3 regions of the Delftia sp. PX-1 genome follow, and region 1 is predicted to be linked to each of the others. Evidence: predicted binding sites of a transcription regulator. Region 1 holds the regulator's gene; each other region holds the start of a gene.
What was found. The regulator FNR, encoded in region 1, switches genes on or off when oxygen is low (the NO sensors DNR and NnrR bind a similar motif). The targets are predictions, from matches to a motif close to TTGATNNNNATCAA.

Region 2: a site for FNR is predicted at 5,173-5,186, ahead of ACN20X_RS19110 (COX15/CtaA family protein). Genes of this name have one in related genera too.
Region 3: a site for FNR is predicted at 4,816-4,829, ahead of ACN20X_RS05145 (DASS family sodium-coupled anion symporter). Genes of this name have one in related genera too.

Annotation. Positions count from the first base shown of each region.
Region 1 is NZ_CP184763.1:2,752,181-2,762,160, forward strand. It holds gene ccoN (cytochrome-c oxidase, cbb3-type subunit I) at 1-605, shown strand, start outside; gene ccoO (cytochrome-c oxidase, cbb3-type subunit II) at 625-1,257, shown strand; gene ACN20X_RS12740 (cbb3-type cytochrome oxidase subunit 3) at 1,269-1,406, shown strand; gene ccoP (cytochrome-c oxidase, cbb3-type subunit III) at 1,434-2,351, shown strand; gene ccoG (cytochrome c oxidase accessory protein CcoG) at 2,429-3,883, shown strand; gene ACN20X_RS12755 (FixH family protein) at 3,941-4,255, shown strand; gene ACN20X_RS12760 (hypothetical protein) at 4,437-4,724, shown strand; gene fnr (fumarate/nitrate reduction transcriptional regulator Fnr) at 4,806-5,525, opposite strand; gene hemN (oxygen-independent coproporphyrinogen III oxidase) at 5,687-7,069, shown strand; gene ACN20X_RS12775 (sulfite exporter TauE/SafE family protein) at 7,075-7,800, shown strand; gene ACN20X_RS12780 (HD-GYP domain-containing protein) at 7,974-9,218, shown strand; gene ACN20X_RS12785 (bifunctional diguanylate cyclase/phosphodiesterase) at 9,215-9,980, shown strand, end outside.
Region 2 is NZ_CP184763.1:4,160,113-4,170,092, reverse strand. It holds gene ACN20X_RS19150 (GNAT family N-acetyltransferase) at 378-881, shown strand; gene ACN20X_RS19145 (cysteine hydrolase family protein) at 1,325-1,861, shown strand; gene ACN20X_RS19140 (hypothetical protein) at 2,032-2,169, shown strand; partial or broken gene ACN20X_RS19135 (class I SAM-dependent methyltransferase) at 2,880-3,667, shown strand; gene ACN20X_RS19130 (hypothetical protein) at 3,704-3,985, opposite strand; gene ACN20X_RS19125 (hypothetical protein) at 4,085-4,333, opposite strand; gene ACN20X_RS19120 (hypothetical protein) at 4,330-4,512, opposite strand; gene ACN20X_RS19115 (hypothetical protein) at 4,713-4,934, opposite strand; gene ACN20X_RS19110 (COX15/CtaA family protein) at 5,457-6,647, shown strand; gene cyoE (heme o synthase) at 6,644-7,549, shown strand; gene ACN20X_RS19100 (response regulator transcription factor) at 7,622-8,158, opposite strand; gene ACN20X_RS19095 (ATP-binding protein) at 8,188-9,489, opposite strand; gene ACN20X_RS19090 (SURF1 family protein) at 9,603-9,980, opposite strand, start outside.
Region 3 is NZ_CP184763.1:1,093,168-1,103,147, reverse strand. It holds gene ACN20X_RS05165 (dipeptide ABC transporter ATP-binding protein) at 1-767, shown strand, start outside; gene ACN20X_RS05160 (putative FMN-dependent luciferase-like monooxygenase) at 748-1,860, shown strand; gene ACN20X_RS05155 (CMD domain protein) at 1,857-2,552, shown strand; gene ACN20X_RS05150 (alkylhydroperoxidase domain protein) at 2,549-3,136, shown strand; gene ACN20X_RS05145 (DASS family sodium-coupled anion symporter) at 3,149-4,654, opposite strand; gene ACN20X_RS05140 (hypothetical protein) at 4,949-5,266, shown strand; tRNA gene ACN20X_RS05135 (tRNA-Met) at 5,349-5,425, opposite strand; gene rplQ (50S ribosomal protein L17) at 5,447-5,839, opposite strand; gene ACN20X_RS05125 (DNA-directed RNA polymerase subunit alpha) at 6,026-7,024, opposite strand; gene rpsD (30S ribosomal protein S4) at 7,137-7,760, opposite strand; gene rpsK (30S ribosomal protein S11) at 7,851-8,255, opposite strand; gene rpsM (30S ribosomal protein S13) at 8,274-8,639, opposite strand; gene rpmJ (50S ribosomal protein L36) at 8,662-8,775, opposite strand; gene secY (preprotein translocase subunit SecY) at 8,908-9,980, opposite strand, start outside.

The DNA.
Region 1 (9,980 bases):
CGCTGATCCTGCTGGCTCCCAGCTGGGGCGGCATGATCAACGGCGTGATGACGCTGTCGGGCGCATGGCACAAGCTGCGCGACGATCCCATCCTGCGCTTCCTGATCGTGTCGCTGTCGTTCTACGGCATGTCCACGTTCGAGGGTCCGATGATGTCCATCAAGACCGTCAACGCGCTGTCGCACTACACGGACTGGACCGTGGGCCACGTTCACTCGGGCGCCCTCGGCTGGGTGGGCCTGATCACCATGGGCTCGCTGTACTACCTGATCCCGCGCCTGTTCGGCAAGACCAAGATGCACTCGGTGGGCGCCATCGAACTGCACTTCTGGATGGCCACCATCGGCATCGTGCTGTACATCGCCGCGATGTGGATCGCCGGTGTGATGCAGGGCCTGATGTGGCGCGCCGTCAATCCCGATGGCACGCTGACCTACACCTTCGTCGAAAGCGTCAAGGCCAGCTATCCGTTCTACGTGATCCGCGTGGCCGGTGGCCTGCTGTACCTGGGCGGCATGCTGGTCATGCTGTGGAACACCTGGAAGACCGCGATCTCCGGCCGTTCCGTGAAGGTGGCCGTGCCTGCCGTCGTGGCCCACGCCTGAGCGTCTAGGAGCATTACTCATGTCCGATCACAACCATAGCGCTCCCAAGAGCTTTTCCCACGAGAAGGTGGAAACCAACAATTTCCTGCTGATCGTGCTGACCCTGCTGGTGGTCGCCGTCGGCGGCCTGGTGGAAATCGTTCCGCTGTTCTTCCAGAAGTCGACCACGGAAGCGGTGGCGGGCCTCAAGCCCTACACGCCGCTGCAGCTGATGGGCCGCGACGTCTATCTGCGCGAGGGCTGCTACAACTGCCACTCGCAGATGATCCGCCCCTTCCGCGCCGAGACCATGCGCTACGGCCACTACTCGGTGGCGGGCGAGTTCGTCTACGACCACCCCTTCCAATGGGGTTCCAAGCGCACGGGTCCCGACCTGCACCGCGTGGGCGGCAAGTACAGCGACGAATGGCACCGCATCCACCTGAACAACCCGCGCGACGTGGTGCCCGAGTCCAATATGCCTGCCTACTCCTGGCTGGAGAAGAACAAGGTGGATGACACCGTGGTCGCCCAGCACATGAGCGCGCTGCGCAAGGTGGGCGTGCCCTACAGCGACGAGGAAATCAGCGGCGCCGCCGAGCAGGTCAAGGGCAAGACGGAAATGGACGCCGTCATCGCCTACCTGCAGGTGCTGGGCCGTTCGGTCAAGTAAAGGAGAGCGACATGGACATCACCACCATGCGCATCGTGGCCACGCTGGCCTCTCTGGCCTGCTTCATCGGTATCTGGTGGTGGGCGTTCGCCCGCCGCAACCAGGCCCGTTTCGAAGAGGCCGCCCAGCTGCCGTTCGAGCAAGACTGAGTCCCTCCACCAGAACGAGAACTTCCCATGAGCGATTTCGTAAACAACTTCTGGTCGATCTATGTCACGGCGATCACGCTGGGCGGCATCATCGGCTGCCTGCTGCTGCTGTATCTCACCGCACGCAAGAAGGTGGTCCCCTCGGCCGACAACACCACGGGCCACGTCTGGGACGAGGACCTGCGCGAGCTGAACAACCCCATGCCCAAGTGGTGGATGTGGCTGTTCATCATCACCTCGGTGTTCGGCTTCGCCTACCTGGCGGCCTATCCGGGCCTGGGCTCGTTCGCGGGCAAGCTGGGCTGGACGCAGCTGGGCGCCTATGAAAACGAGATGGCCAAGGCCCGCGCGGACCTGGAGCCGCTGTACGCCAAGTTCACGAGCATGAGCACCGAAGACATGGCCAAGGACCCCCAGGCCATGGCCATCGGCGAGCGCCTGTTCATGAACAACTGCGCGCAGTGCCACGGCTCGGATGCACGCGGCGGCAAGAGCTTCCCCAACCTGACCGATGGCGACTGGCTGCATGGCGGCACGCCCGACAAGATCAGGGAAACCATCACGGCGGGCCGCATCGGCATCATGCCGCCCATGGCCGCTGCCGTCGGCACGCCCGATGATGTGCGCAACCTCTCGCACTATGTGCTGAGCCTGTCGGGCAGCCCGCACGACTCGCTCAAGGCTTCGCTGGGCAAGTCCAAGTTCACGGCCTGCGCCGCCTGCCATGGCATGGACGGCAAGGGCAACCAGGCCCTGGGCGCGCCCAACCTGACCGATGACATCTGGCTGCACGGCTGGGGCGAGGCCGCCATCACGGCCATGATCAACAACGGCAAGCACAACGAGATGCCTGCCCAGAAGGACAAGCTGACCGAGGCGCAGATCGCGGTGCTTGCCTCCTATGTCTGGGGCATGTCGCACAAAGACGGCGCAGTCCGTCAATAAGGACAGGGGGCGGCGCTGCGGCGCCGCCTTTTTGCCTTTTGAGTTTTCAGATATTCCAAAAAACCAAGGAACCCACCATGAAGCCCGAGAACGGGGATGATGCCGGGAAGCCTCCCCGCAAAGTCATTCCGATCACGCCTGCCGACCCGGACCCGGGCCAGCTGGTGTCGATGTTCGAGTCCGAGAAGAAGGTCTACCCGCGCTCCATCAGCGGTGTCTTCGCACGCTGGCGATGGGCTCTGGTGTTTCTCACCCAACTGGTTTTCTATGGCCTGCCCTGGCTGGAATGGGGGCAGCGCCAGATGGTGCTGTTCGACCTGGGTGCGCGGCGCTTTTACCTGTTCGGGCTGGTGCTGTACCCGCAGGATTTCATCTACCTGGCGGGCCTGCTGATCATCTCGGCGCTGGCGCTGTTCCTGTTCACGGCCGTGGCCGGTCGCCTGTGGTGCGGCTTTTCCTGCCCGCAGACGGTCTACACCGAAATCTTCATGTGGGTGGAGCGCAAGGTCGAGGGCGACCGCAGCGCGCGCATGCGCCTGGACAAGAACGGCTGGACCTTTGAAAAGCTCTGGAAGAAGTCGCTCAAGCAGTTGCTGTGGATTGCCATTGCCCTGTGGACCGGCTTCACCTTCGTGGGCTACTTCGTGCCCATCCGCGAGCTGGGCGGCGAGCTGCTGGCGCTGCAGGGCAGCTGGCAGGTCTTCTGGGTGCTGTTCTACGGCTTCGCCACCTATGGCAACGCCGGCTACATGCGCGAGCAGGTCTGCAAGTACATGTGCCCCTATGCGCGCTTTCAGAGCGCCATGTTCGACCGCGACACCATGATCGTCAGCTACGACACGGGCCGGGGCGAGCCGCGCGCGCCTCGCACCAAGAAGGTGGACTACAAGGCCCAGGGCCTGGGCGACTGTATCGACTGCAAGATGTGCGTGCAGGTCTGCCCCGTGGGCATCGACATCCGCAACGGCCTGCAGTACGAATGCATAGGCTGCGGTCTGTGCATAGACGCCTGCAATTCCATCATGGACAAGATGGAGTATCCGCGCGGCCTCATCCGGCTGACCACGCAGAACGCCATGGCCGGCCTGTGGCGGCGGGCCCAGGTGCTGCGCCGCATCTTCCGTCCGCGCGTGCTGGTCTACTCGGCCGTGCTGATCGGCCTGAGCATGGCCATGATCGTGAGCCTGGCGCTGCGCCAGTCGGTCAAGGTCGACGTGATACGCGACCGGGCGTCGCTGTCGCGCATCGTCGCGGGCGGCAAGCTGGAAAATGTCTACCGCCTGCAGATCATGAATGCCACCGAGCAGGCCCAGCGCTACCGCATCAGCGCCCATGGCCTCGACGGGCTGGAGCTGGCGTCCGAGCAGGAGGTCGAGGTCGGCCCGGCCGAGACGCGCGGCATTGCGGCGCGGCTGCAGATTCCCTACGGTTCCGCCGAGCCGGGCTCGCACACCGTATTCTTCGATATCGATGCCGTGCATTCAGGCGCGGGACGCGCGTCCGAAAAGGCCGTCTTCCTGGTGCCCCGGTGATATGTCTGGCCGGCGCCGCCCAGGCTGCGCCGGCTGTTTGAAAGAAAGAGGTTATCCATGTCTTCCAGTCCCGCAGTCTCCGCGCCCGCCACGGCCCCTTCGCATCCGGACGCCGGCAAGCCCTGGTGGAAGTTCGCCCATGTCTGGCTCGTGGTGGCCGGCCCGGCCGCCGTCGTGGTGGCCGGCGTGGTCACGGCCGTCATTGCGATCAATGGCGCCGATCCCGTGATCGATCCTGACTATTACCGCAATGGCATCACCATCAACGAGCGTGCCGATGGCGTGCGCGAAGTGCCCAAGAGCCTGGCGCCCGCGGTCACCGGCCGCAACCACGCGGCCACGCCCGCGCAGGACCATCCCACGGACCGCTGAACGCAGGAAAATACCGTGCACAAGGCCGCAGTCGCGGCCTTTTTGCATGGTGGATGGCATCTCCAGCATGCGCGAGGGCCAAGGGTTTCCTACAGGCAGTGCAGGGTGCGCAGGGCTTGGCACGGTGCGAGGGCGGCGCGCACAATGAAAGCCACCCCTCGACAGCTCAAGGAGATCGCTGATGTTGGCCCAACGCTGGATGTGGATTGCCTGGCCGGCCTTTCTGGCCGCCGCCGTGATGGAGATGCTGGTATTCGCCTTCGTGGACCCGCTGGAGCTGCACTGGCTCGGCGACCTGGGCTGGTCGCGGCAGGGAATCTACACGCTGGCCTTCTTCGCCTTCTGGGGCGTGACCATGCTGTCCAGCCTCATGACCACCATGCTGGGACGCTCCACGCACGATCTCAACGACGGCGTGGTCTCCGAGCCGGACCCAAATCTGGCCATGCAGGGCCTGGGGCGCGATTGAACCCGCGTGCACTGCAATGGCAATGAACAAGGCCCGCGATCGCGGGCCTTGTTCATTGCCGGGGGGCGGGGCCTTGCGGCCTCACTGGCACTGCTGGCTGTTGACGATGCGCTTGAGCGCGTCCGTGTCCAGGATGCGCAGATGGCGCTGGCGCACCTCGATGATGTTTTCCTCGGCAAACTTCGAGAAGGTGCGGCTCACCGTCTCCAGCTTCAGGCCCAGGTAGCTGCCGATTTCCTCGCGTGTCATGCGCAGCACCAGTTCCGACTTGGAAAAGCCCCGGGCGTGAAGGCGCTGCACCAGGTTGAGCACGAAGGCGGCCAGCCGCTCCTCGGCACGCATGCTGCCCAGCAGCAGCATCACGCCATGCTCGCGCACGATCTCGCGGCTCATGACCTTGTGCACATGGTTTTGCAGGGCCGTGACCTCGCGCGACAGGTCCTCCAGCTTGTCGAAGGGCATGACGCAGACCTCGGCGTCTTCCAGCGCGACCGCATCGCAGGTGTGGTGGTCGTTGACGATGCCATCCAGGCCGATGATCTCGCCGGCCATCTGAAAGCCCGTGACCTGGTCGCGCCCGTCCTCGGTGGCCACGCAGGTCTTGAAGAAGCCCGTGCGGATGGCGTACAGCGAGGTGAAGGACTCACCGTTGCGAAACAGCAGGCCGCCGCGCTTGACCTTGCGGCGCGTGGCCACGATGTCGTCGATGCGCTGCATCTGCTCGGCATCCAGGCCCATGGGCATGCACAGCTCGCGCAGGTTGCAATTGGAACAGGATGCTTTGATGGTCTGAAGGTTCATGGAGTAAACATCAGCGGCGCAGCAGTGCGCCGGCGGTGACCTCGTGGATGGCGATGAGTTGGATCAAATTGTCGCAGCACTGCCGCGAACAACTCTTGATATGAGTCAAGGACGCGGCCAATGGGCTGCGGCACAGTGGACGACATTAGAGGAAAAAACCCATGACCGCTGTCACCCCAGAGCTGCTGCGTCGCTTCGACGTACCGGGGCCCCGATACACCTCGTTCCCCACGGCCGATCGTTTCGTGGAGGCTTTCGGTGCTGAAGACTATATCCTGGCACTTGAGCACCGCAAATCGAGTACCGCAGCGCGGGCCATGCCTTTGTCGCTGTATGTGCATGTGCCGTTCTGCGAGTCGCTGTGCTACTACTGCGCCTGCAACAAGATCGTGACGCGCCACCACGATCGCGCTGCCGTCTACCTGGACTACCTGGCGCGCGAGATGGCCTTGCACACGGCCCATTGCGGCAAGGGCCAGGCCGTCAGCCAGTTGCACCTGGGCGGCGGCACGCCCACCTTCTTCTCGGACGATGAGCTGCGCACGCTGATGGCCCTGCTGCGCGAGCATTTCAAGCTGGAGCCGGGCGGCGAATACTCCATCGAGGTCGATCCGCGCACCGTCAGTGTCGAACGCCTGGCCGTGCTCAAGGAGCTGGGCTTCAACCGCCTGAGCTTCGGCGTGCAGGACTTCGACGAACAGGTGCAGATCGCCGTGCACCGCGTGCAGCCGGCCGAGCAGGTGTTCGCGCTGGTGGCAGCGGCACGGCAGCTGGGCTTTGCCTCCATCAACGTGGACCTGATCTACGGCCTGCCCAAGCAGACGCCCGAGTCCTTCGAGCGCACGCTGGCCCAGGTCAATGCGCTGCGGCCCGACCGCATCGCGCTCTATGCCTATGCCCACCTGCCCGAGCGCTTCAAGCCGCAGCGGCGCATCGCGGCCGAGGACCTGCCCCAGGGCGCCGACAAGCTGGCCATGCTCTCGCGCTCCATCGCGGCCTTCATGGACGGCGGCTATGTCTACGTGGGCATGGACCACTTCGCCTTGCCCGAGGACGCGCTGGCCGTGGCCAAGCGCCAGGGCCGGCTGCATCGCAACTTCCAGGGCTACAGCACCCAGCCCGACTGCGACCTGATTGCGCTGGGCGTGTCGGCCATCGGCAAGGTGGGGGCCAGCTACAGCCAGAACGCCAAGACGCTGGAGGAGTACTACGACGCCATCGACGCCGGCCACCTGCCCGTGGTGCGCGGCCTGGCACTGTCGCGCGATGATCTGGTGCGGCGCGCCGTCATCATGGCCATCATGTGCCAGGGCGCCGTGCTGTTCGAGCCCATGGAGCAGGCCTGGCTGCTGGGCTTTCGCGAGTACTTCGCCCCCGAGCTGGCGGCGCTTCAGGACCTGCAGGCCAAGGGGCTGGTGCAGATCAGCGACGAGGGATTCCAGGTCACACCCATGGGCTGGTACTTCGTGCGTGGCGTGGCCATGCTGTTTGACCGATATCTGCAGGCCGACAAGAACCGGGCGCGGTTTTCGAGGATCATCTAGGCCCCATGCTGTTGTCGCTGCTCTGGACCGCTTTGATCATGGGGCTCGTCGGCGGGCCCCATTGCCTTGCCATGTGCGCCGCGCCCTGCGGCGTGGTCACGGGCGGGGCGGGGCAGGGCACGGTACAGGGTGGTGGGCAGGTGGTCGCCGTCCATGGACTGCAAAGCCGGCTGTGGCTGCGCACGGCGCTGTTCCATAGCGGGCGGCTGGCCGGCTATGCCAGCCTGGGCGCTGCCTCGGCGCTGGCCATGGAAAGCCTGTCCTGGCTCACCAGCCAGACCACGGCGCTGCAGCCGTTCTGGACGCTGACCCATGTCGCCGTGATGGCCTGGGGCCTGGCCATGATGGTGCAGGCCCGCCAGCCCGCCTGGCTGGAGTCTGCGGGCCGCGCCGCCTGGCGGCGCGTGCAGCCCTGGGTGTCCGCCCCTGGCGGCACGCTGGCGGCGGGCTATGCCTGGGCGCTTATGCCCTGCGGACTGCTGTATTCGGCCGTGCTGGTCGCCGCGCTCAGCGGTGGCCCCTTGCAGGGCGCATCGGCCATGGCGGCCTTTGGCGTGGGCAGCGGGCTGTGGCTGGTGGCCGGCCCCTGGCTGTGGCGGCTGGGCCGCCAGCGCCTGAACGGCTTGCGTGCCGAATGGGGCACGCGGCTGGCCGGCCTGATGCTGGTGGGCGTGGCCGTGTGGGCGCTGTGGATGGACCTGATCTACAAGCCCAGTCTCTGGTGCCGATGAACAACAGCGGGGGACAGACTTGGTCCTGAGGGTCGCGGATTGCCTGCAAGGCCCTCAGAACTGGAGATAATGCCCGAATCATCGGCTTACATTTGCCGATTCCTTCAGCCTCGGGGCCGTTGCCGCGCGTGAACCATTCCGTCCTCATCGATATCCGAGACCTCCGTCCGGGCATGTTTGTCCAGCTCGATGTTGGATGGCTAAACCATCCCTTTCCGGTCAGCAGCTTCAAGATCACCTCCAGCGCACAGATCCAGACCCTGAAATCCCTGGGCCTGGAGGCGGTGCGCTGCGTTCCGCACAAAAGCGACGCCTGGCCGGCCGAGGTGCGCACTCCGCCGCCGCAGCCGCTGCCCGCTGTGGCGGCCGCTGCAGCCGAGCCCGCCGAGGAACCCTCACCCGCAGCGCCGCTGCTGCTGTCTGTGCCCAACTGGCGCGGCCGGCTGGAGGACTGCAATGCGCGCTTTCAGAAGGTGGAGCGTGGCTATGTGGCCATCGAAACCACCCTTGCCAGCGCGCCCGAGCAGGCGCGCATGCCCACCGAAGCCCTGGTCGACGGCTGCCTGGCCGAACTGGCCGGCCCGCAGGACGTGGCGATTCACCTCCTGTCCGATGGCGTGGGCAGCAACCAGAGCGTGCATGCCGTCAACGTGACCGTGCTCGGCCTGCTGCTGGGCCGCGCCCTGGGCCTGGAGGCTGCGCTGCTGCGCGACCTGGGCCTGGCGGCGCTGCTGCACGATGCCGGCAAGCCGGTGGCCGGCGCCGAAGGCATGCACGGCCTGGCCCTGGAGTCTTCCGTGCCCGACGCGCTGCGCGACCGCTACGAGCGCCATGTGGGTGAATCGGTGGCCATCGCCATGCGCATGGGCCTGTCGGCCCAGGTCACCACCGCCATCGCACAGCACCATGAGTGGGCCGACGGCACGGGATTCCCGCTGAGCCTGGTGGCCGAGGACATGGAGCTCACGGGCCAGATCCTGGCCCTGGTCAACACCTATGACCGCCTGTGCAATCCCGGCGATGCGCAGACGCCGCACACGCCGCACGAGGCGCTGTCCATGCTGTTCAGCCGGCTGCGCGACAAGTTCGCCGCGCCCGTGCTCAATGGCTTCATCCGCATGATGGGCGTGTTCCCGCCGGGCTCGGTGGTGGAGCTGACCGATGGGCGCCATGCCATGGTCATGTCCGTCAATGCATCACGGCCGCTCAAGCCTTCGGTGATGGTCCATGACGCCAGCGTGCCGGCCGCCCAGGCGCCCGTGCTGGCGCTGGAGCTGTTTCCCGCGCTGGGCATACGCCGGGGCGTGGCTCCTGCGCAGTTGCCGCGCGACGCGCTGGACTATCTGTCGCCGCGCCGGCGTGTCTGCTATTACTTTGAACGGGCGGTGGAATTGGATCCGCCGAAGGTGGCGTCTTGAACAAGCAAGCGCTCAACCGCGCCTGGCCCCGCCTGCTCGATGCACTGCAGGAGGCGCTGTGGCTGATCGATGCCCGCAGCCTGAAGGTGCTGCGCGCCAACGCCGCCAGCGAATCCGTCACCGGCTATGAGACCGATGCCGCCGTGGGACTGCCCGTGCAGGTGCTGGCCGCCACGCCGCAGCAGCAGGCGTTCTGGAGCGACCCCTTCAACTGGCAGGCCGGCGCCCAGTTCATTTCCGAGGTGCGCCGTGCCGACGGCCAGCTGGCGCCCGTGGAGATGCGCGTGCGCGCGCTCGACGGCGAGGTGCTCCTGGTCAGCATGCTGGACCGGCGCGAGCAGGCGCTGCACGAGGCCGAATTCGAAAGCCTGCTGGGCGAGTTGCGCGCCACGCTGGAGTCGGCGGCCGACGCCATCCTGGTGTGCGATCCCGATGGCCGTATCCGCGCCTTCAACCACCGATTCGCCACGCTCTGGGGCATTCCCGAGGCGTTGCTGGTGCGCCGCAACGACGCGGCCATCCTCGATCACCTGGCCGGCCAGGTGCGCGATGCCGAGTCCTACGCGCAGCAGTTGAAGCTGCTGTCGGCCCAGCCCCTGATGGAAGCGTCCGACGTACTGGACCTGCGCGACGGCCGCATCCTGGAGCGCCGCGCCGTGCCCCAGCTGCGCCGGGGCCTGCCCATGGGGCGCATTTTCTCCTTCCGCGACATCACGGCCGAGGCCCAGACCCAGGCGGGCCTGGAACTGGCTGCGCGGGTCT
Region 2 (9,980 bases), 1.4 Mb from region 1:
GACGTTAGTGGCGATGGGTTCGGGTTTCGTGGTCACGATGCCGGTCCTTTCTGCTGCCGCAAGGGCTTGTGACCGGTCATTTCGAGGTTTCCTTTCTGAGAGGGGCAGTCGCCGAAGGGCAGGGCATCGTCGCGGTGGTGGTCTTTGGGCAACTACCAATGCATCAAGCTCATGCTAGAAGGCCTGAGTCCGGTGCAGTACCGAAATCAGGCCTTGAGCCGCTAACTTCCAACCGTCCAACTTCATGGGGTCAGTTCAAAGCGGGCTTCGTCGTTTCAATGGTGCACTTGACAAAGCTGTAGGGTGCAAGCGCGCTGCCAGGCTTCCGACGGATTCCTGGGCTGGCTACACTTTTCTTTCCACAGAGAAGGGAAGTCATGGGCACAGATATCTACGTTTCGACGCTGACCGCCGATCTGGAGCAGCAGTTCATCGACGCGGTCGGACAGAGCCGCAAACTGCACGCTCCATGGGTTTCGCCGCCCAGCACGGCACAGGAGTTCCAGGGCTACCTGGCTCGCGTGCAGGAGCCGTCGGGTGCGGCATTTGTGATCTGGGAGTGGCGCAGCGATGGTTTTGCCGGGGTCGTGCAGATCACGAACATCCTGATGGACCCGTTCCGCTCTGCCCATATCGACTTCTTTGCATTCTCGGGCTTCGAAGGGAAGGGCCTGATGAAGGAGGGCCTCGCGCATGTCGTGAAGCAGGTCTTCAGGACTTCGAAGCTGCATCGGCTGGAAGCCAACATTCAGCCTGAGAACAAGGCAGCCATAGCACTGGTGAAGTCCTGTGGTTTCAAGTTGGAGGGGTTGTCGCCCGCATTCATGAAAGTCGGTGGTCGCTGGCGAGATCACGAACGCTGGGCGCTGTTGTCCGCGTAGTCGCTGCCCGGATCCGTCAGCGCCTGAGGGTTCTCCATGAACTGGTCTCGCAAAGGACGCAGCACCTTGTCATCCTGGGAAGTGACGAGACGTCGAAGAAGGTGAAGCACACCGAGGTGCAGACAAGGCCTAACAGTGGGCTTGTTCTTGCCTGACGTATCCCCCGAAAACAGCTGGACAGCGTCCGGAACTACAGGGGCGAGATCTGCGGCGCGACAAACGCAAAAAAGCCGCATAGGTGCTGAGATGACAGGCGAAGGCGCTCGTTACAATGGAACTCCATGGTTCACTGCACTCTCACCACTACCATCTCCACGACCGCTTCCTGCGGACCGTGTGAAGTGCCGTGAGTCCCAGTTGAACCACTTCCCAGGCCCGCCAGCGATGGACAGGGCCCTTTTTTTTGCCCTTGCGTCGCCGGCACCACGCAAGGAGTTGTTCTCATGTTTGCTCTGTTAGTCCTCGATGTTCAGGTCGGCCTGGTCCGAGGCCCTGAACCCATGTGGCGCTGCACCGAGGTGCTGGACACCATCAACACCTTGATGGCACAGGCCCGCCGTGCGGGAGCGCCAGTTTTTCTGGCTCGTCACATCGGTCCCGTGGGAACGCCCATTGGCCCAGGCAGCCCACTGACCCAACTCGCACCCGAACTGCAACTGGACGGCAGTGAGGTTGTGTTCGAAAAACACCGCCCAAGCGCCTTTGCAGGCACCGATCTGTTGCAGCAGCTTCAAGCACGCAACGTGACCGGCCTGGTCATCACCGGCATGAAGACTCAGTACTGCGTGGACACCAATTGCCGGGTCGCTCGCGATCTGGGCCTTGATGCCGTCCTTATTGCGGATGGACATACTTGTGCCGACACCCCCCAGCTTGCAGCGCAGAAGATTGTGGAACACCACAACGCGACGCTGGCAGGGGCGTTTTGCGCGGTCATGCCCGCAAACGCCTGGGATTTCTCGGCACCGGTTCACACCTGATCTGCGGAGTCCGCCCATATTGAGGCACACGCTAGCGATTGCAGCGCCATTTGTCTTTCAGACCACCGGGCCATGGGCCAATGCCGACGGCCTGGTCCTGCCTTGCGCTGATTCCCTGACCTGTGCTTGTCCGACAAGGGCGTGCCTGGGCGGCACCCATGCTTGAGGCCATGAACACACCTCCTCCCAACACCCCTGGCCAAGTGCCCACGTCGTCGTCCCGCAACCGGTTCGCCACCAAGCGGACCATGTACATCGCCGCAGCCGTCGTGGCCGTGGCGCTGATGATGGTGTTTGCGCCCTGGTAGGCGCGATCCACTGTCATGGTCCCGCCCATGCCCGAAAGGGCATGAGAAAGCCCGCCATTTGGCGGGCTGTCGTTTTGGGGAATCGCTTGCCTCAGTGCGCAGGGTGCGCCGTCGGTGCTTGCGCCGTGGGGAGTCGGGCCAGCTTCTGCGAGCAATCGCTGCACACGTGCCACGCATGGAATTGGCGGGCGCCTGTGGCGGGCTTTTCCTGTTCGCACTGCATGCAGAAGACGGCGGGGGCCAGGTCCAGGAGCCGGATCGGCTCTCTGCCTTTCTTGGGACTACGCATAGCTCTCCTTCAAAGTGTTGCTCCTCGGTATCCATTGGGCGCCGGGTTGGAAAAGGCGGTCGTCAGCGGGCGCGCCAAGGCGCAGCAGAAGCCGGCGCCATCGAGGGTGCGTGTTCAACTTACAGCCAGGCCGTCTCACGGTTGTGACTTTTGCATGACCGTGTGGGGAAGGCGCCGCAGCTGTTTGACAGCGTGCTTCGGGCAGCCCTAGAATTTTTGCTCCCATCCCTGCGACCATTGCGAGCCTGACATGAACCTGTGACGCCTTCGGACCTTCGTCCGACCAATCCCCCGAAGCCCTTTGCCGGCCGACGGCGGACGCCTGCGTCACCTCCTGCCTGTTCGTTGATTGCTCTGCGTTTCCTGAACGCAACCCGGCGTCGCCGTGCGGCCTCCTTTCGGAATTTTTGAAAGAGTGCCCATGACGGAATCCATCGATATCCTTACCCAAACACGGCCGCCTGGAACCAGCAGGCTGCCAAGTCCTGCGACTGGTCGCGCCCGGTCGACAGCGCCGAAATAGCACGGGCCCGCGCCGGAAGCTGGCAGGCGCGGCTCACGCCAGGCCCCTTGCCTGCCGGCTGGCTGGATGATGTACGCGGCCTGCGCATCCTCTGCCTTGCCAGCGGCGGCGGCCAGCAGGCGCCCATTCTTGCTGCGGCGGGCGCCCAGGTCACCGTCTTCGACGCCTCAGCCGGCCAGCTTGCGCAGGACCGGCACGTGGCCGAGCGCGAAGGCCTTGCGCTGACCTGCGTGCAGGGCGATATGCGCGATCTGGGGGTCTTTGCAGACGCCAGCTTTGATGTGATCTTTCACCCCATCTCCAACCTCTACGTGCCCGATGTGCGGCCCGTATGGCGTGAATGCGCGCGGGTGCTGACGACGGGCGGGCGTCTTCTGTCCAGCTTCTGGAATCCGGTGGTCTTCGTGGAGGACCGTGATCCTGCATTGCGCGAGCAAGGACTCGTGCGGCCCGCATGGCGCCTGCCGTATTCCGATGTGGCAGATTTGCCGCCCGAGGCGATTGCGGCCAAGCGCGAGCGCAACGAGGCCCTGGTGTTCGGCCATACGCTGGCCGATCAGATCGGGGGGCAGTTGGATGCGGGGCTTGTGCTGACGGGCTTCCACGAGGACTGGCAGCCCCACGCCCGTTTTGTGATCGAGAAGTTCGTGCCGACCTTCATTGCGACACGTTCGATGAAGGTCTGAACGCGCTACCTACGGCCTGGACCGGCCTTGCCGCGCTCAGGTGCGCAAGGCCGGTATCCAGGTCTGTTGCTGGGCGGGTTCTGCCACGGGCTGCGCCGGTTGCGGTCGGGGAGCAGGGCCTTTGGCCTGGGGCGATGGCTGGGCCTGCCGCACCTGCTCGGCGCCGGACTTGGCCAGCAGCAGCATCACGGCCATGCAGATCAACGTCAGCAAGAGCACCACGCAGATGGGGCCCAGATCCACGGAGGCGATGTCCAGCCCCTTCAGCGACTGCCAGCGTTCTGAGCGTATTTCCAGCGGTTCTTCGGGATCGGCCATGACACCTCCACTGCGTTGAGTGTGCCTCCATGCTAGGCGCAAGTGAGCATGCAAACAATATGGGAACTTCGCCAGGATGCGAGGGTATACCGCAGGCAGCTACTTGACCCACATCAATTGCGCCGCCACGGCCAGGGCGATGGCCAGCAGCACCAGCAGCACCAGCCTTGCCACGATGGTGACCGCCTTGCGGCGCGCTGCTTTGCGGGTGTTGCGCGGACGAGGTGGGGTAGGCGGCGGCTCCGTGGCATCCAGGGCTGCAATTCTTTCCAACCAGTCCTGGGTTGTTGGCAGGGCAGTGGCGGGCGGTAACGAGGACGGGGACGAACCGGGCTTGCCGCGGTTCATGGCTCCAGCTCCTGCCGCATCTCTTCCAGCACCTCCAAGGCACCCTGAATCATGGCTTGCCTGTGCTCCAGCGCAGCCTTCTGGGTCTGCAGCCGTTCCAGCTGCTCGGCTACCTGCGCCTCGTCGGCCCGCAGCTTCTTCAGCCGCTCCTGTATGGCCTCCATTTCCGGGGCGCTCATCTGCCAATCCTCCAGCATGCGAAGGGCGGGGCACGTGGCCCGGTCCCTTCTCACAATTCACACGAATGCCGGCAATTATCTGTGCGTCTTAGCGACTGGCTATGAATGAATTGATATAGATTGTCATCGGCTGGCGCAGAAGGGGGCCGAAAGCTTGCCGCTGCATGCGCACGGTGCTGCGCAGATCAGAGCAGCGCAGTTCAATGCGCGAGGAATTTGAGAAAGATCCGCCCCTGCCGGGTTCTGACCTCGGTCCCTTCGATAAAGCCCATCAGTCTGGCCGAGCCGTCCATGGAGTACAGCGCCGGCCCATCGATGCGGTAGATGAGCCTGGTCCCGCACCGGACGAATTCATCGCCTTCGACACGCCCGATTTCGTGTCCGCGCCCATCAAGCACAGTCCACGAGCGTCCTGCAATCATGGCCTCACCCGGCGGTTGCCGGTCCCCAAGTGAAAGCGTCAATCTAAGGAACGCTGGGCGTCTGAGTCTGAGCGAATCTGAGCAGTTGTGCAAAGCCGGGCCACCGATGCCTCGGGTGGCACCCTGCGCAAATTCGTGTGCGCCCGGCCCAAGCCGCATCACGCCGGCCAAAAGAAGCTGGCTGCGGTCTAGGGGCACTGCGCGCTTGGGCGCTTGAGTGGTGCGCAGGCAAGTAGAATTGTTTCATATCAAAGACATGCTGCTCTGAAAGTTGCAGCGACCGGGCCCGCTTGGCGGGCCTTGTGCATGGGGCGCCGTCCCGCAGCCTGTATCTGGGTGCATGTCCTGATTCTCTGTGGGCCCGGCCTGCGATCCAATCTCGCGCATGGGGCTGAGCCTTCTCGTCAAATTGCTCTCATTTATGAAGTTCTGCTGTCGCCAACCGGATGCGCCTGTGGCATTGCCTTGCGGCTTGCCTGGGGTCAGTTCCGTCCGGTGGACGCTGCGCTGCGGAGGGCGGAGGTGAACGAGCAGGCGCTGTACGATCTGGCCCCCGTTCTGGAGCTGATGCTGCTGGGCCTGTTGCTGGCGCTGGGACCCTTGGCCTGGGTGTGGCTGCGCAACCGCAACGGTGGCTCGCTCAAGCGGCTGCAGGCACTGTCGGTGCTGACGCTGTTCCTGACTTTCGACCTGGTGCTGTTCGGCGCCTTTACGCGTTTGACCGATTCCGGCCTGGGCTGCCCTGACTGGCCGGGCTGCTATGGCAGCGCCAGCCCCATGGGCGCCCGCGCGCAGATTGCCGAGGCGCAGGCCGCCATGCCCACCGGGCCGGTGACGCATGGCAAGGCATGGATAGAGATGGTCCACCGCTATCTGGCCACCACCGTGGGCGTGCTCATCATCGCCATGACCATCATGGCCTGGCGGCGTGCGCGCCGCCAGGGCAGGGCGGGTGGCGCCCAAGGCGTGGAAGGCGCACGGCGGGGGGCCATGAGCCCCTGGTGGCCCACGCTGGCGCTGTTCTGGGTCTGCCTGCAGGGTGCCTTTGGCGCCTGGACCGTGACCATGAAGCTGTTTCCGGCCATCGTGACCCTGCACCTGCTGGGCGGCACGGGCCTGCTGGCCTTGCTGTGCGTGCCCGCCGTGGGGCTGAGCCGGGCGGCTCGCCAGCAGCAGGCAACGGTGATTTCCCCGGGCCTGCGTGCTCTGCTGTGGCTGGGCCTGGGCTTGCTGGTGCTGCAGGTGGCACTGGGTGGCTGGGTCAGCACCAACTATGCGGTGCTGGCCTGCAGCAGTTTTCCGACCTGCCAGGGCAGTTGGTGGCCGGCCATGGATTTTTCGCAGGCGCTGCAGATCTGGCGTCCGCTGGGCCTGCTGCAGGACGGCAGCAACATCAGCCTTGCGGGCCTCACGGCCATCCACTATCTGCACCGCCTTGCGGCCTATGTGGTGGTGGCCGCGCTTGCCGGGCTGTGGTGGCGGTTGGGCGAGGCGCCTGCCCTGGCGCCGCAGCGCCGCGTGCTGGCTGGGTTTTTGGTGTTGCAGGTGCTGACAGGCCTGTCGAACGTGGTGCTGGACTGGCCGCTGGTGGCTGCAGTGCTGCATACGGGTGGCGCAGCCGCGCTGGTGACCGTGATTGTTTGGTGCCTGGCGGCCAGTCGCCCGGGCACGCTGCGGGCCGGGTTGCCGGTTGCCCGTGGAGAGATTGCATGAGTAAACAAGCTTCCCTGAGTGTCGAGTCCTCACGCTGGACGCAGTTCTATGCCCTGACCAAGCCCCGCGTGGTGCAGTTGATCGTGTTCTGCGCGCTGATCGGCATGGTGCTGGCCGTGCCGGGCTGGCCCAACGCCGACCAGTGGCTGCACATGGCGCTGGCCTGCCTGGGCATCTGGCTGGTGGCGGGCGCCGCAGCGGCCTTCAACTGCCTGGTGGAGCGCCATATCGATGCGCGCATGAAGCGCACCTCCTGGCGGCCCACGGCGCGCGGGGAGCTGACCAGCCAGCAGGCCCTGGCCTTCTCGGCCATCCTGTGCACGCTGGGTGCGCTGGTGCTGCTGCTGTGCACCAATCCGCTGACCATGTGGCTGACGCTGGCCACCTTCGTGGGCTATGCCGTGATCTACACGGTGATCCTCAAGCCCGCCACGCCGCAGAACATCGTGATCGGCGGCGCCTCCGGCGCCATGCCGCCCGTGCTGGGCTGGGCCGCGATGACGGGCCAGGTCGGACCCGAGGCGCTGATCCTGTTTCTCATCATCTTCCTGTGGACGCCTCCGCATTTCTGGGCGCTGGCGCTGTACCGCGTGGAGGACTACCGCCAGTCGGGCCTGCCGATGCTGCCCGTCACGCATGGCAGCGAGTACACGCGGCTGCAGATCCTGCTGTACACGGTGATCCTGTTCGCAGCCTGCATGCTGCCCTTCATGTACGGCATGAGCTCCTGGCTGTACCTGGTGGTGGCCGTGGTGCTGAGCGTGGGCTTTTGCGGCTATGCCTTCGCGCTGTGGCGCAATTACTCGGACGAGCTGTCGCGCAGGACTTTCCGCTTCTCGCTGGTGCATCTGAGTGTGCTGTTCCTGGCACTGCTGATCGATCACTACCTCTGGCTGGGCTGATGGCCTGAGGGCCATGGCCGCGCAATGACAAACCGGGCCCTTGAGGCCCGGTTTGTCTTGGTGCCTGCCGTCTTACTTGATCTGCCGCTTTTCCAGCTTGCGCGCCAGCGTGCGCCGGTGCATGCCCAGGCGGCGTGCGGCCTCGGAGATGTTGAAGTCGCTCTCGGCCAGGGTTTCGTGGATGTGTTCCCACTCCAGTGTCTTAATGGAAGTGGGGTTGCGCGACAGCTCCACGTCGGTGCGGCCTTCGAGGCGGCCGAAGGCGGCCTCGATGTCGTCGGTGTTGGACGGCTTGGCCAGGTAGTGGCAGGCGCCGAGCTTGACGGCCTCCACGGCCGTGGCAATGCTGGCATAGCCGGTGAGCACGACGATCAGCGCCTCGGGGTTGTGCTGGTGCAGCATCTGCACGCAGCTCAGGCCCGAGGCATTGCCGGCCAGCTTGAGGTCCATGACGGCGTATTGCGGCGAATGCGTCTGCAGCAGCTCGCGCACTTCCTCGGCGCTGGCGGCCTGCAGCACGCGGTAGCCGCGCCGCTCGAACGATCGCGTCAGCGTGCGTGCAAACGTTGCATCGTCTTCAACCAGCAGCAGGAGGCGGGAGCTGTCCATGGGCGATTCGGGTTCCTGTGGGCGCCGCTTCAGGCGCCGGGTTCAATGGCAATCGATGACAGGGGCAGGCGGATCTCCACCTCGCTGCCCCTGGGCGGGGTGTTCCTCACCTGAACGCGTCCGCCCAGCGAGCGCGCCACGTTGAGCACCAGGAACAGGCCCAGTCCGCGGCCCGGGCGCTCCGTCTTGGTGGAGATATGGCGCTGGCCCAGCTGCTCCAGCACGGCAGGTGCAAAGCCGGGACCCTTGTCGCGCACGGTTATGCACAGCATGCCGGTGCGCACGGACAGGTGCAGCGCCACATGGCCGGGAGATGCCTCGGCGGCATTGTCGAGCACATTGCAAACCATTTGCTGCAACGCGGTATCCGAAAGAATGGGGAAGTCCTCTTCGGCCTGGACATAGTCGAAACGCTCCACCGCATGGCGTGACTGCCATTGGGCGACCACTCCATCCATGAAGGCATGCAAGGTCGTGGCCTGGGGCGCGTCGGCGCGGGTTTCGCCGGCGGACATGAGCACGCTGGAGACGATGGATTTGCAGCGCAGCAGCTGCTGCTGCATCTCCTGCAGGTCGGCGAGCAGATCGGGATCTTGCGTGATGACGGGCATGCGCTGCCAGTCGCCCAGGATGACGGACATGGTCGACAGCGGCGTGCCCAGCTCGTGCGCCGCGCCCGTGGCCAGCAGGCCCATGCGCACGATGTGCTCTTCCTCGCTGGCGCGCTGGCGCATGTTGGCCAGCCGCGCGTCGCGCCGTCGCAGGTTGGAGACGATGCGGCGCAGGAAGACCACCAGCAGCACCGTGGTCAGCCCGAAGCTGATCAGGATGCCGCTCACGTACAGGCCGGGCAGCCCGTCCGGCCCCGCCGCGCCAATGGGCAAGGGCCAGTGCACGATGGCCAGCACCAGGGTGCACAGCGATGTGCTGGCGACGATGATCCAGGCGTGCACGGGCCTGAGCAGCACGGCGCCCAGAATGCCCTGCAGCAGGAACAGGTAGATGAAGGGATTGCTGGCGCCGCCGCTCAGATACAGCTGTATGGCCAGGGCGAGCACGTCGGCCAGCAGGGCCAGGAACAGGTTGCGCGCTGAGATCTGGCGGCGGTGGCTGCGGTACCAGTAGATGTAGCCGAGGTTGGTGAACACACTGGCCATCAGCACCAGGGCCATGGCCGGCAGCGGCAGGTTGATGCCGAAGCCGTAATGCACCAGGGAGATGGTGATCACCTGCCCGACCACGGCAAACCAGCGCAGCTGTATCAGCAGCTGCATGTTCTGGCGTTCGGTGGTGCGCTCGACGCGGAACAGGGACTCTGAAGGCGAATTCACGCGGGCGATTGTGCGCTACCGCAGGCAGCCGTGGCGCGGCAGGGTCTTGTAGAGGACTGAAGAAAAAGGGCCACCGATGTCATCGATGGCCCCATTGCCTGCGCAAGGCGGTTCTATGGCTTGTCGGCCGGCTGCCGGTCATTGCGCCTGACCAGCCAGGCGGCACCGACCACCATCAGCGCCAATCCGTACCAGGTCAGTGCGTAGACCAGGTGGCTGTTGGGAAAGCGGATCACGGTCATGCCCGGGCGCGGCCAGGTGCCGTCCGCCACGGGCTGGCCGGGCAGGCCGGCGTCGATGAAATAGGGCGCTGCCTTGCCAAGGCCCTGGGCCTGTGCAATGGCCGCCACATCGCGCGAGAACCAGCGCTGCTGAGCAGGATCGTTCTCGCGCAGAAAACCGCCGCGCGGCTCGCTGATGCGCAGCAGGCCGGACACCGTCACTTGGTCCTGGGATGCCTGCCCGGGCTGCGCCTGCCAGCGTGCGCGCTG
Region 3 (9,980 bases), 1.7 Mb from region 1:
CCGGCCATGCCTCGGCCCACGGGCGCGGCATCTTCCGCGCCGTGGACGGCGTGTCGCTGCGCGTGCGCCGGGGCAGCACGCATGCCATCGTGGGCGAGTCGGGCTCGGGCAAGACCACCACCATCCGCGCCATCGTGGGCCTGGGCCGGCCCACGGCGGGCCGCATCCGCATCGAAGGCACCGAGGTCACGGGCCTGCGCGGCGAGGCCCTGCGCCAGCTGCGCCGCCGCGTGCAGCTGGTCTACCAGAACCCGTTCAGCTCTCTGGACCCGCGCCAGAGCGTGTTCGACATCATCGAGGAGCCCCTGCTGAACTTCGACCCGCTGCCGGCCGATGAGCGCCGCCGGCGCGTGCACGACATGCTGGAGCGCGTGGGCCTGCCGGCCGCCGTGCTGCAGCGGCGCCCGCATGCGCTGTCGGGCGGCCAGCGCCAGCGCGTGGCGATTGCGCGCGCCCTGGTGCTGCAGCCGCAGGTGCTGGTGCTGGACGAGGCCGTATCGGCCCTGGACGTGACGGTGCAGGCGCAGATCCTGGCCCTGCTCGCCCAGCTGCAGCAGGACCTGGGGCTGACCTATCTCTTCATCTCGCACGACCTTGCCGTGGTGCGCCAGATCGCCGACACGGTATCGGTGCTGCGCGCGGGCCGGGTGGTGGACGCGGGCAGCGTGGAGGAGGTGTTCCAGCGCCCCACCAGCGACTACACACGCGAACTCATGGACGCCATTCCCGGCAAAAGGAGCATTGATTTTGTCCCTCACCCCGCCTGATACCAACCGTGGCCACGGCTCCCGCACCGGCCCGCGCCTGGGCTTCTTCAGCCGCCTGCTCGACGATGTGCCGGCCGGCGAGCGCTACCGCCTGGTGGCCGAGCAGATCGCCCATGCCGAGGCCCAGGGCTTCGACTCGGCCTGGGTAGCCCAGCACCATTTCCATGAAAGCGAGGGCGGCCTGCCCTCGCCCTTCGTCTTCCTGGCCCATGTGGCGGCGCGCACGCGGCGCATCCGCATCGGAACGGGCGTGATCACGCTGCCGCTGGAAAACGCGCTGCGCGTGGCCGAGGATGCGGCCGTGCTGGACCTGCTGACCGGCGGCCGCCTGGAAGTGGGCCTGGGCACGGGCGGCACGGCCGAATCCTTCGAGGCCTTTGGCGTGCAGGGCGCCGAGCGCGGCGCCGTCTTCGCGCGCAACTTCGGTGTGCTGCAGGACGCCTGGGCCGGGCGCGCGCTGGCCGGTGGCGTGCACCTGTACCCGGCCGCGCCGCAGCTGCTGGAGCGCGTCTGGCAGGCCACGTTCTCGGCCGAGGGCGGCGCGCGGGCCGGGGCCAACGGCGACGGCCTGATGCTGTCGCGCACCCAGCCACGGCCCGAAGGTGCGCCGCAGGCCACGCTGTCCGAGATCCAGAACCCCATCATCGACGCCTACCTTGCCCGCCTGCCCGCGGGGCGGGCGCCGCGCATCCTGGGCTCGCGCACGCTGTTCGTGGCCGACCGCCGAGACGATGCGCTGCGCTGGGCCGAGGCCGGCCTGCGCCGCGCGGCCCGGCGCCATGCCGCCCAGCCCTCGCAGTGGGCGGCCCGCGTCGATCCGCAGGCGCCGCTGGCCGATCTCATCGCCGCCTACGACGTGCATGTGGGCACGCCCGACGAGGTCATCGCCTCGCTGCGCGCCGACACGGCGCTGGCGCGCGTGAGCGACATCGTCTTCCAGGTGCATTCCATCGACCCGCCGCACGACGCCATCCTGCGCTCCATCAAGCTGACGGCCGCCCATGTGGCACCAGCCCTGGGCTGGCGCCGTGCAGATCTGCAGGCACCCTCTTCCCTCCCCGCAGCCCGGGCCGGACTGCTGCAAGCCGCATGACCATGAACACCACCGTACAGCCCCGTTTTCCGGACGACGTCATCGACCACCTCGCCGGCATCACCCCCGGCAGCGCCCTGGACCGCGTGCGCCGCCACCGCACCGAGGCGCGCACGCAGGCCCAGCAGAGTTTTGCCGCCCTGTTCACGCCCGCCGAGCCCGTGCCCGGCACGGTCTCGCTGCGCGAGCGGCTGGCCCTGGCCGCCTTCACGGCCGGGCTTCATGGCGAGCCGCGCAGCGCCGCCTTCTATGCGAAGGCGCTGGCGGCCGAAGATGCGGAACTGGCTGCCGCCGTGGCATCCGAAGTCGTGCGGGGCCGTGCACAAAGCCTTCAGCCCGGCAGCGGCCCGCACGGGCCGTACGGCCGCTACCCGGCAGGCCCGCTGAGCCGCGAAGACCAGAGCGGCCCCGCCTATGCCGTGGACCCGGCCCATGCCGCGCTGCTGGGCGCGCGCCTGGCCGCGGCGCTGGCCCATGCGCACCTGCTGGCCTACCACCCGCGCGACGCCAGCGCTGGGGCCCTGCAGGCGCTGCAACAGGCGGGCTGGAGCGAGACGGACATCGTCATCGTGTCCCAGCTGGCGTCCTTCCTGTCCTTCCAGATCCGCGTGGTGGCGGGGCTGCGCGTGCTGGCTGCACGCCCCGCGCCCCCGGCCGCCCATCAACCCACCACCCTGCAAGCCCAGCCATGACCTCAACGAACTCCGCCGCTCCCCAGGTCTTCACCCAGGAACAGCTCGACTGGCTGCCATGGATTGAGCCGCTGGACGAAAGCGAGCTGACCGAACGCCACCGTGCAGGCCTGGTCGATGCCTCACGCGCGCAGTCCCCCTACTTCCGCCTGCTGGCGCGCGACCCCGACACGCTGGGCGCACGCACACGCACCGACAAGGACATCTTCTACAACCCCGACGCCGGCCTGCCGCGTGCCGAGCGGGAGCTGGCCGCTGCGGCCACCTCGCGCGCCAATGGCTGCATCTACTGCGCCTCGGTCCATGCGCGCTTTGCCACGCACTTCTCGCGCCGGGGCGGCGACGTGCAGCGCCTGCTCGACGAGGGTCCGGGCACGGACCTGGGACCGCGCTGGAACGCCATCGTCACGGCGGCCGTGGCGCTGACCCAGACGCCGCCTGCGCTGGAGCCCGCCCACATCGATGCGCTGCGCGCCGCCGGCCTGGACGATGCCGCCATCTCCGATGTGCTGCACGGCACGGCCTTCTTCAACTGGGCCAACCGGCTCATGCTGTCGCTGGGCGAGCCACGGACCACCGCATGAGGGCTTTCGCCCTCACCACAGGCCCAGCAGCTTCCACCAGGCGCTGCCGACCACGGCAAAGACCAGCAGCTCGATCACGCACATGGCCGCGCCCACGCGCCACCAGTTGCCCAGCGTGACATAGCCGCTTCCGAAGATGATGGGCGAAGTGCCGGTGGCGTAGTGGGTCAGCGTCATCATGATGGCCGAGCCGGCCGTCATCATCAGCATGAAGGGCACGACATAGTCGGCCGGAATCAGCTGCGCGCCCACGGTCAGGAAGGCCAGCATCATGGCGCTGATGTGGGCCGTGGTGCTGGCGAACAGGTAATGCGAGAACACGAACACGCCCACCAGGATGGCCGCCACCGGCAGCCAGTCCAGACCGCTGGCGACGATGGCGTTCTTCATGCCCACCGCGAACCAGGACACCACGCCCAGCTTGTTGAGCTGCTCGGCCAGCATGACCAGGGCGCCGAACCACACCAGCGTGTCCCAGGCGCTTTTCTCGGACAGCACGTCATCCCAGTCGATGGTGCCCGTGATGATCAGCACGAACAGGCCCAGGAAGGCGACCACCGTCGGGTCCAGCGTGAAGGCAGGCCCGAACAGCATCTGCGGCACGTTGGCCCACAGCAGCAGCATCAGGCCGAAGGTGCCCAGCATCACGCGCTCCTTGCCCGACAGCGGCCCCATGCGGGCCATCTCGCTGCGCGCGTACTCCACGGCATTGGGCGTGGCCTTGAGTTCGGGAGGCGACAGCAGGTAGATCACCAGCGGCATCAGCAGCAGGCACAGCAGGCCCGGCAGCAGCATGTACAGCGCCCAGGTGGTCCAGCTCAGGTGCAGGGCCTGGCCCGTGGCCTTGGCCACGAAGTCCACCACCAGCGGATTGGGCGCCGTGGCGGTCAGGAACATGGCCGAGGTGATGGGATTGGCGTGGTAGTTGACCAGGGCCAGATAGGTGCCCACCTTGCCCTGCGTACCCTTGGCCGGGTCCGACTCGAAGGCATTGGCGATGGACTTCATGATGGGGTGCACGATACCGCCGCCGCGCGCCGTGTTGCTGGGCGTGAACGGTGCCAGCACCAGCTCGCAGATCGCCAGGCCGTAGCCGATGCCGATGGTCCGCTTGCCCAGCAGCGCGATGAACATCAGTCCGATGCGGTTGCCCAGCCCCGTCTTCTTGAGGCCGCGCGAGATCAGGATGGCCACCACGATCAGCCAGATCAGCGGGCTGGAAAAGCTGCTCAGCGCATCGGTGACTGCGCCCTTGGACGAGCCAGACGTGACCTGGGACAGCGAGACGATCACGATGGCCATCAAGGCCATCACGCCAATGGGCATGACCTTGAGGATGATGGCCACGATGGTGGTCAGGAAAATGGCCACCAGCTGCCAGGCCTTGGGCGTCAGCCCCTCGGGCACGGGCACCAGCAGCAGCCCGAACAGCACGGCGGTGGCGATCAGCGCCGGCACCAGCCGGAACGGCACGGCCGACTTGAAGTAGCGGAACAGCGAGGCAATCTTCTCGAGCATGTGGATCCTTTGCGTTGCCGGAGCGGCGCCGAGAGAGCATGGCCTGCCGGGAGCAAAAGCCCACCAGCCTGCACGGGCACTGGCGGCCGCGCCGCATGACTGACATCATGATGCAGTGCAGCATGAGCCCGGCTTCCAGCGGGCGCCTGCGCCACCGAAGTTTGACAGGCATCAAGGCCGGGCCAGTAAACCTGGCGACCCAGGCCACCGAGCCCCGCTCACATGACAGCATCCCCAGACCGGGTGCCTTTCGCCCCGGTGTACCCATGCAGTGAAAAAAGGAGAAAAGCCGACATGCCAGCCAACCGATTCTTGCCCGAGGAATGGGAATGCCGGCTCCAGGAGATCGACCTGGAGATCGCCCGCCACGCCGTCATCTGCAAGATCCCGCTGCTGCAGGCCGGCGTGGTGGAGCGCGTGCTGGCCGATGACGCCAGCGTCTGCGGCGGCGACCACGAGGCCGCTTTCAAGACCCTGCGCGGCCTCTTGTACATGCACTACACCGAGCTGCTGCACATCAGCGAGGTGCTCAGCCCCGATGCCGCCCAGGAAATCGCCCACCGCGTGCGCCTGCGGCTGGGCCAGCGCATCGGCAACCAGCTGGGCGGCTGATGCCGGGCTGTCTGCCTGGCCTTTGCCCTGGCGCGAGGGCATGAAAAAAGGGCTACGACAGTTGTCGTAGCCCTTTTCAATTTGGTTGCGCGAGAAGGATTTGAACCTCCGACCTTTGGGTTATGAGCCCAACGAGCTACCAGACTGCTCCATCGCGCGGTATTCCAAAATTATAGCAGATTATTCAGCTGCCTTGGCTTCGGCGGCGCCTTCTTCAGCGCGCTCGACCAGTTCCACGAAGGCCATGGGGGCGTTGTCGCCCACGCGGAAGCCCATCTTCAGGATACGGGTGTAGCCACCAGGACGCTTTGCGAAGCGGGGGCCCAGCTCGTTGAAGAGCTTGGTCACGCTGTCGCGGTCGCGCAGGCGGTCGAATGCCAGACGGCGGTTGGCAACGGTGTCGACCTTGGCCAGGGTGATCATGGGCTCGATCACGCGGCGCAGTTCCTTGGCCTTGGGAACGGTGGTCTTGATGGCTTCGTGCTCGATGAGCGAATTCATCATGTTCTTCAGCATCGCCAGGCGGTGCGAAGAGGTGCGATTGAGTTTGCGGAGGCCGTGACCGTGACGCATGGTGCTTTATTCCTAAAATATGTAATTAGGGCTTGCGCAAACAAGGATGCAAGCCTGGACCCGTTACCGGATCTGCAGCTTGCCTCAACCGAATTTGCGCAAGTTGTTGATTAATTCGGGCAGCCGTATCAGGTACTGCCCGAGGCACTGAGGCTCTCCAAAAAGGAGAGCCAGCAATTATAGTGCTTAGCGCTTTTCCAGGCCAGCAGGCGGCCAGTTCTCCAGCTTCATGCCCAGCGTCAGACCGCGGGAAGCCAGGACTTCCTTGATCTCGTTGAGCGACTTGCGACCCAGGTTGGGGGTCTTGAGCAGCTCGTTTTCGGTACGCTGGATCAGGTCGCCGATGTAGTAGATGTTCTCTGCCTTGAGGCAGTTGGCCGAACGCACGGTGAGTTCCAGCTCGTCCACGGGACGCAGCAAGATGGGATCAAAGGCGGTTGCGGCACCACGGCCACCGGCCGGAGCATCGAAGACGCTGGCGATATCGCCGCCGTCCAGCTGAGCGAACACGGCGAGCTGTTCCACCAGGATCTTGGCGGAGGCGCGCACGGCGTCCTCGGCAGTGATCGCACCATTGGTTTCGATCTCCACCACCAGCTTGTCGAGGTCGGTGCGTTGTTCAACGCGGGCCGATTCGACGGCGTAGCTCACGCGCTTGACGGGCGAGAACGAAGCGTCCAGCACGATACGGCCGATCGACTTCGTGGACTCGTCGCCATAGCGGCGCACATTGCCGGGCACATAGCCGCGGCCCTTCTCGACCTTGATCTGCATGTCCAGCTTGCCGCCTTGCGACAGGTTGGCGATGACATGATCAGGGTTGATGATTTCCACGTCGTGGGGCGTCTGGATGTCGCGCGCCGTCACGACGCCTTCGCCATCCTTGCGCAGGGAGAGCGTGACCTCGTCGCGGTTGTGCAGCTTGAACACCACACCCTTGAGGTTCAGCAGGATGTTGACCACATCTTCCTGGACACCGTCAATGGACGAGTACTCGTGCAACACACCAGCAATCGTCACTTCCGTCGCTGCGTAACCCACCATGGACGAGAGCAGGACACGGCGCAGGGCATTGCCCAGCGTATGGCCGTAGCCACGCTCAAACGGCTCCAGAACAACTTTGGCGCGATTGTGGCCAAGCTGCTCGACATTGATCGTCTTGGGCTTCAGCAAATTGGTTTGCATGCAGACTTCCTCTCAATACCCCCGGCTCGTTACACCGGTAAGGCTGGTGAAGCACCCCAGCGCGATGCCTCGCGGCTGGGGGACGGTTTTACAGAAATGTCGCTGCGCGGAATTAACGCGAGTACAACTCAACGATCAGGGATTCGTTGATGTCTGCACCGAACTCGTCGCGGTCAGGCGACTTCTTGAACGTGCCTTCAGCCTTGTCGGCCGACACTTCCACCCATGCGGGGAAACCGACTTGACCAGCCAGTTGCAGGGCTTCGACGATGCGGGCCTGCTTCTTGGACTTTTCACGCACGGCGACCACGTCACCCACCTTCACCATGTAGGAAGGGATGTTGACGGATTGGCCGTTGACCGTGATGGCCTTGTGCGACACCAGCTGACGCGCTTCCGAGCGGGTCGAGCCGAAGCCCATGCGGTACACCACGTTGTCCAGACGCGACTCCAGCAGCGACAGCAGATTGGCACCGGTGTTGCCCTTCTTCTTGTCGGCGGCTTCGAAGTAGCGGCGGAATTGCTTTTCCAGCACGCCGTACATGCGCTTGACCTTCTGCTTTTCACGCAGCTGCAGGCCGAAGTCGGAAGTACGCTGACCGGAAGTGCGGCCGTGCTGACCGGGCTTGGTGTCGAACTTGGACTTGTCGGCGATCGAGCGACGTGCGCTCTTCAGGAACAGGTCAGTGCCTTCACGGCGGGAGAGTTTGGCCTTGGGGCCGATATAGCGTGCCACTTGATTTCCTTTGTGTCATCTGCCGTGCACAAGCACGGGAGCCGCCCGCGATGTTACACATCTGGGCGGCGGTGGGCTTGGTGAAAAAGCTTAGATACGACGGCGCTTTTGAGGGCGGCAGCCGTTGTGGGGAACCGGCGTCACGTCCGCGATGGAAGTGATGCGGATGCCCAGGGCGCCCAGGGCGCGAACCGAGGATTCACGGCCGGGACCGGGACCCTTGATTTCGACGTCCAGGTTCTTGATGCCCTGTTCGATGGCAGCACGACCAGCCACTTCCGAAGCCACCTGGGCAGCGAAGGGAGTCGACTTGCGCGAACCCTTGAAGCCCTGGCCACCCGAGGAGGCCCACGACAGAGCGTTGCCTTGGCGGTCGGTGATGGTGATGATCGTGTTGTTGAACGAAGCGTGCACGTGGGCAATGCCGTCCGAAATGTTCTTACGGACTTTCTTGCGAACGCGCTGTGCAGCGTTGTTTGCGGGAGACTTAGCCATAGTGATCTTTCAATCTCTTTATTTCTTCAAAGCCGCGGCACCCTTGCGCGGACCCTTGCGGGTACGTGCATTCGTGCGGGTACGCTGACCACGCATGGGCAGGCCACGACGATGACGGAAACCGCGATAGCAACCGATGTCCATCAAACGCTTGATGTTCATCGTTGTTTCGCGACGCAGATCACCTTCCAGCGTCAGGGAAGTCAGCTGATCGCGGATCTTTTCCAGATCGCCGTCAGTCAGTTCCTTGATTTTCTTGGAATATGCGATGCCAGCGGCTTCGCAGATCTTGCGTGCAGTGGTGCGACCGATCCCATAGATAGCGGTCAGGCCGATTTCAGCGTGCTGATGCGGCGGGATGTTAATGCCAGCGATACGTGCCATTATTCGTCCTCAAACTTTCCTATCAACCCTGGCGCTGCTTGTGGCGCTGGTCCGTGCAGATCACTCGCACCACACCCTTGCGGCGGATGATCTTGCAGTTACGGCAGATTTTTTTGACCGAAGCCGAAACTCTCATTTCATTCTCCTAAAACTCTACATCCGTTACGGCCTATCGACCGGGAAACATGCCCGCGATGGATAGATCGAATGGGCGTCTACTAACTCTTACTGGACCCGCCGGCACCGCCGGCCAGGCCCATCACTTAGTTCAATTGCCAAGTGTCGCTTTGAAGTTCGCCTTTTTGAGGAGCGATTCGTACTGTTGCGACATCATGTAGTTCTGCACCTGGGCCATGAAGTCCATGGTCACCACCACAATAATCAGCAGTGATGTACCACCGAAGTAGAACGGGACGTTGTACTTCAGGATCAGGAACTCGGGCAACAAGCACACGAATGTGATGTACACCGCACCAGCCAGGGTCAGGCGAACCAGGATCTTGTCAATGTAGCGGGCCGTCTGGTCACCGGGACGGATCCCGGGGATGAAGGCACCACTCTTCTTCAGGTTGTCGGCGGTTTCCCGGCTGTTGAACACCAGGGCCGTGTAGAAGAAGCAGAAGAAGATGATGGCGGTGGCGTAGAGCATCACATAGATCGGCTGACCGGGGGTCAGCGTGCTAGCAATGTCCTTCAGCCAGCGCATGGATTCCCCTGCACTGAACCAGTTCACAACGGTCGCCGGCAGCAAGATGATCGAGGAAGCGAAGATGGGAGGAATGACCCCCGCCATGTTCAGCTTCAGCGGCAAGTGCGAAGACTGACCGCCATACACCTTGTTACCCACCTGACGACGCGCATAGTTCACCAGGATCTTGCGCTGTCCCCGCTCGACAAACACGACGAAGTACGTCACGGCTGCCACCACGAGAACGATGAAGATCGCGGCCAGGATGCTCATGGCACCGGTGCGCACCAGCTCCAGCAGACCACCGATGGAGCTCGGCAGACCTGCGGCGATACCTCCAAAGATGAGGATCGAGATGCCGTTGCCCAGACCACGTTCCGTGATCTGTTCACCGAGCCACATCAGGAACATGGTGCCGGCCGTCAGGCTGACCACCGCCGTGAGGCGGAAGCCGAAACCGGGGCTCAGAACCAGACCTGCGGAGCTTTCCAGAGCCACGGCAATTCCCAGGGACTGAAAAATCGCCAGGCCCAGAGTGCCATAGCGGGTGTACTGGGTGATCTTGCGACGACCCGATTCACCTTCCTTTTTCAGCTGCTCGAATGTAGGGACCACGTAGGTCATGAGCTGCATGATGATCGATGCCGAGATGT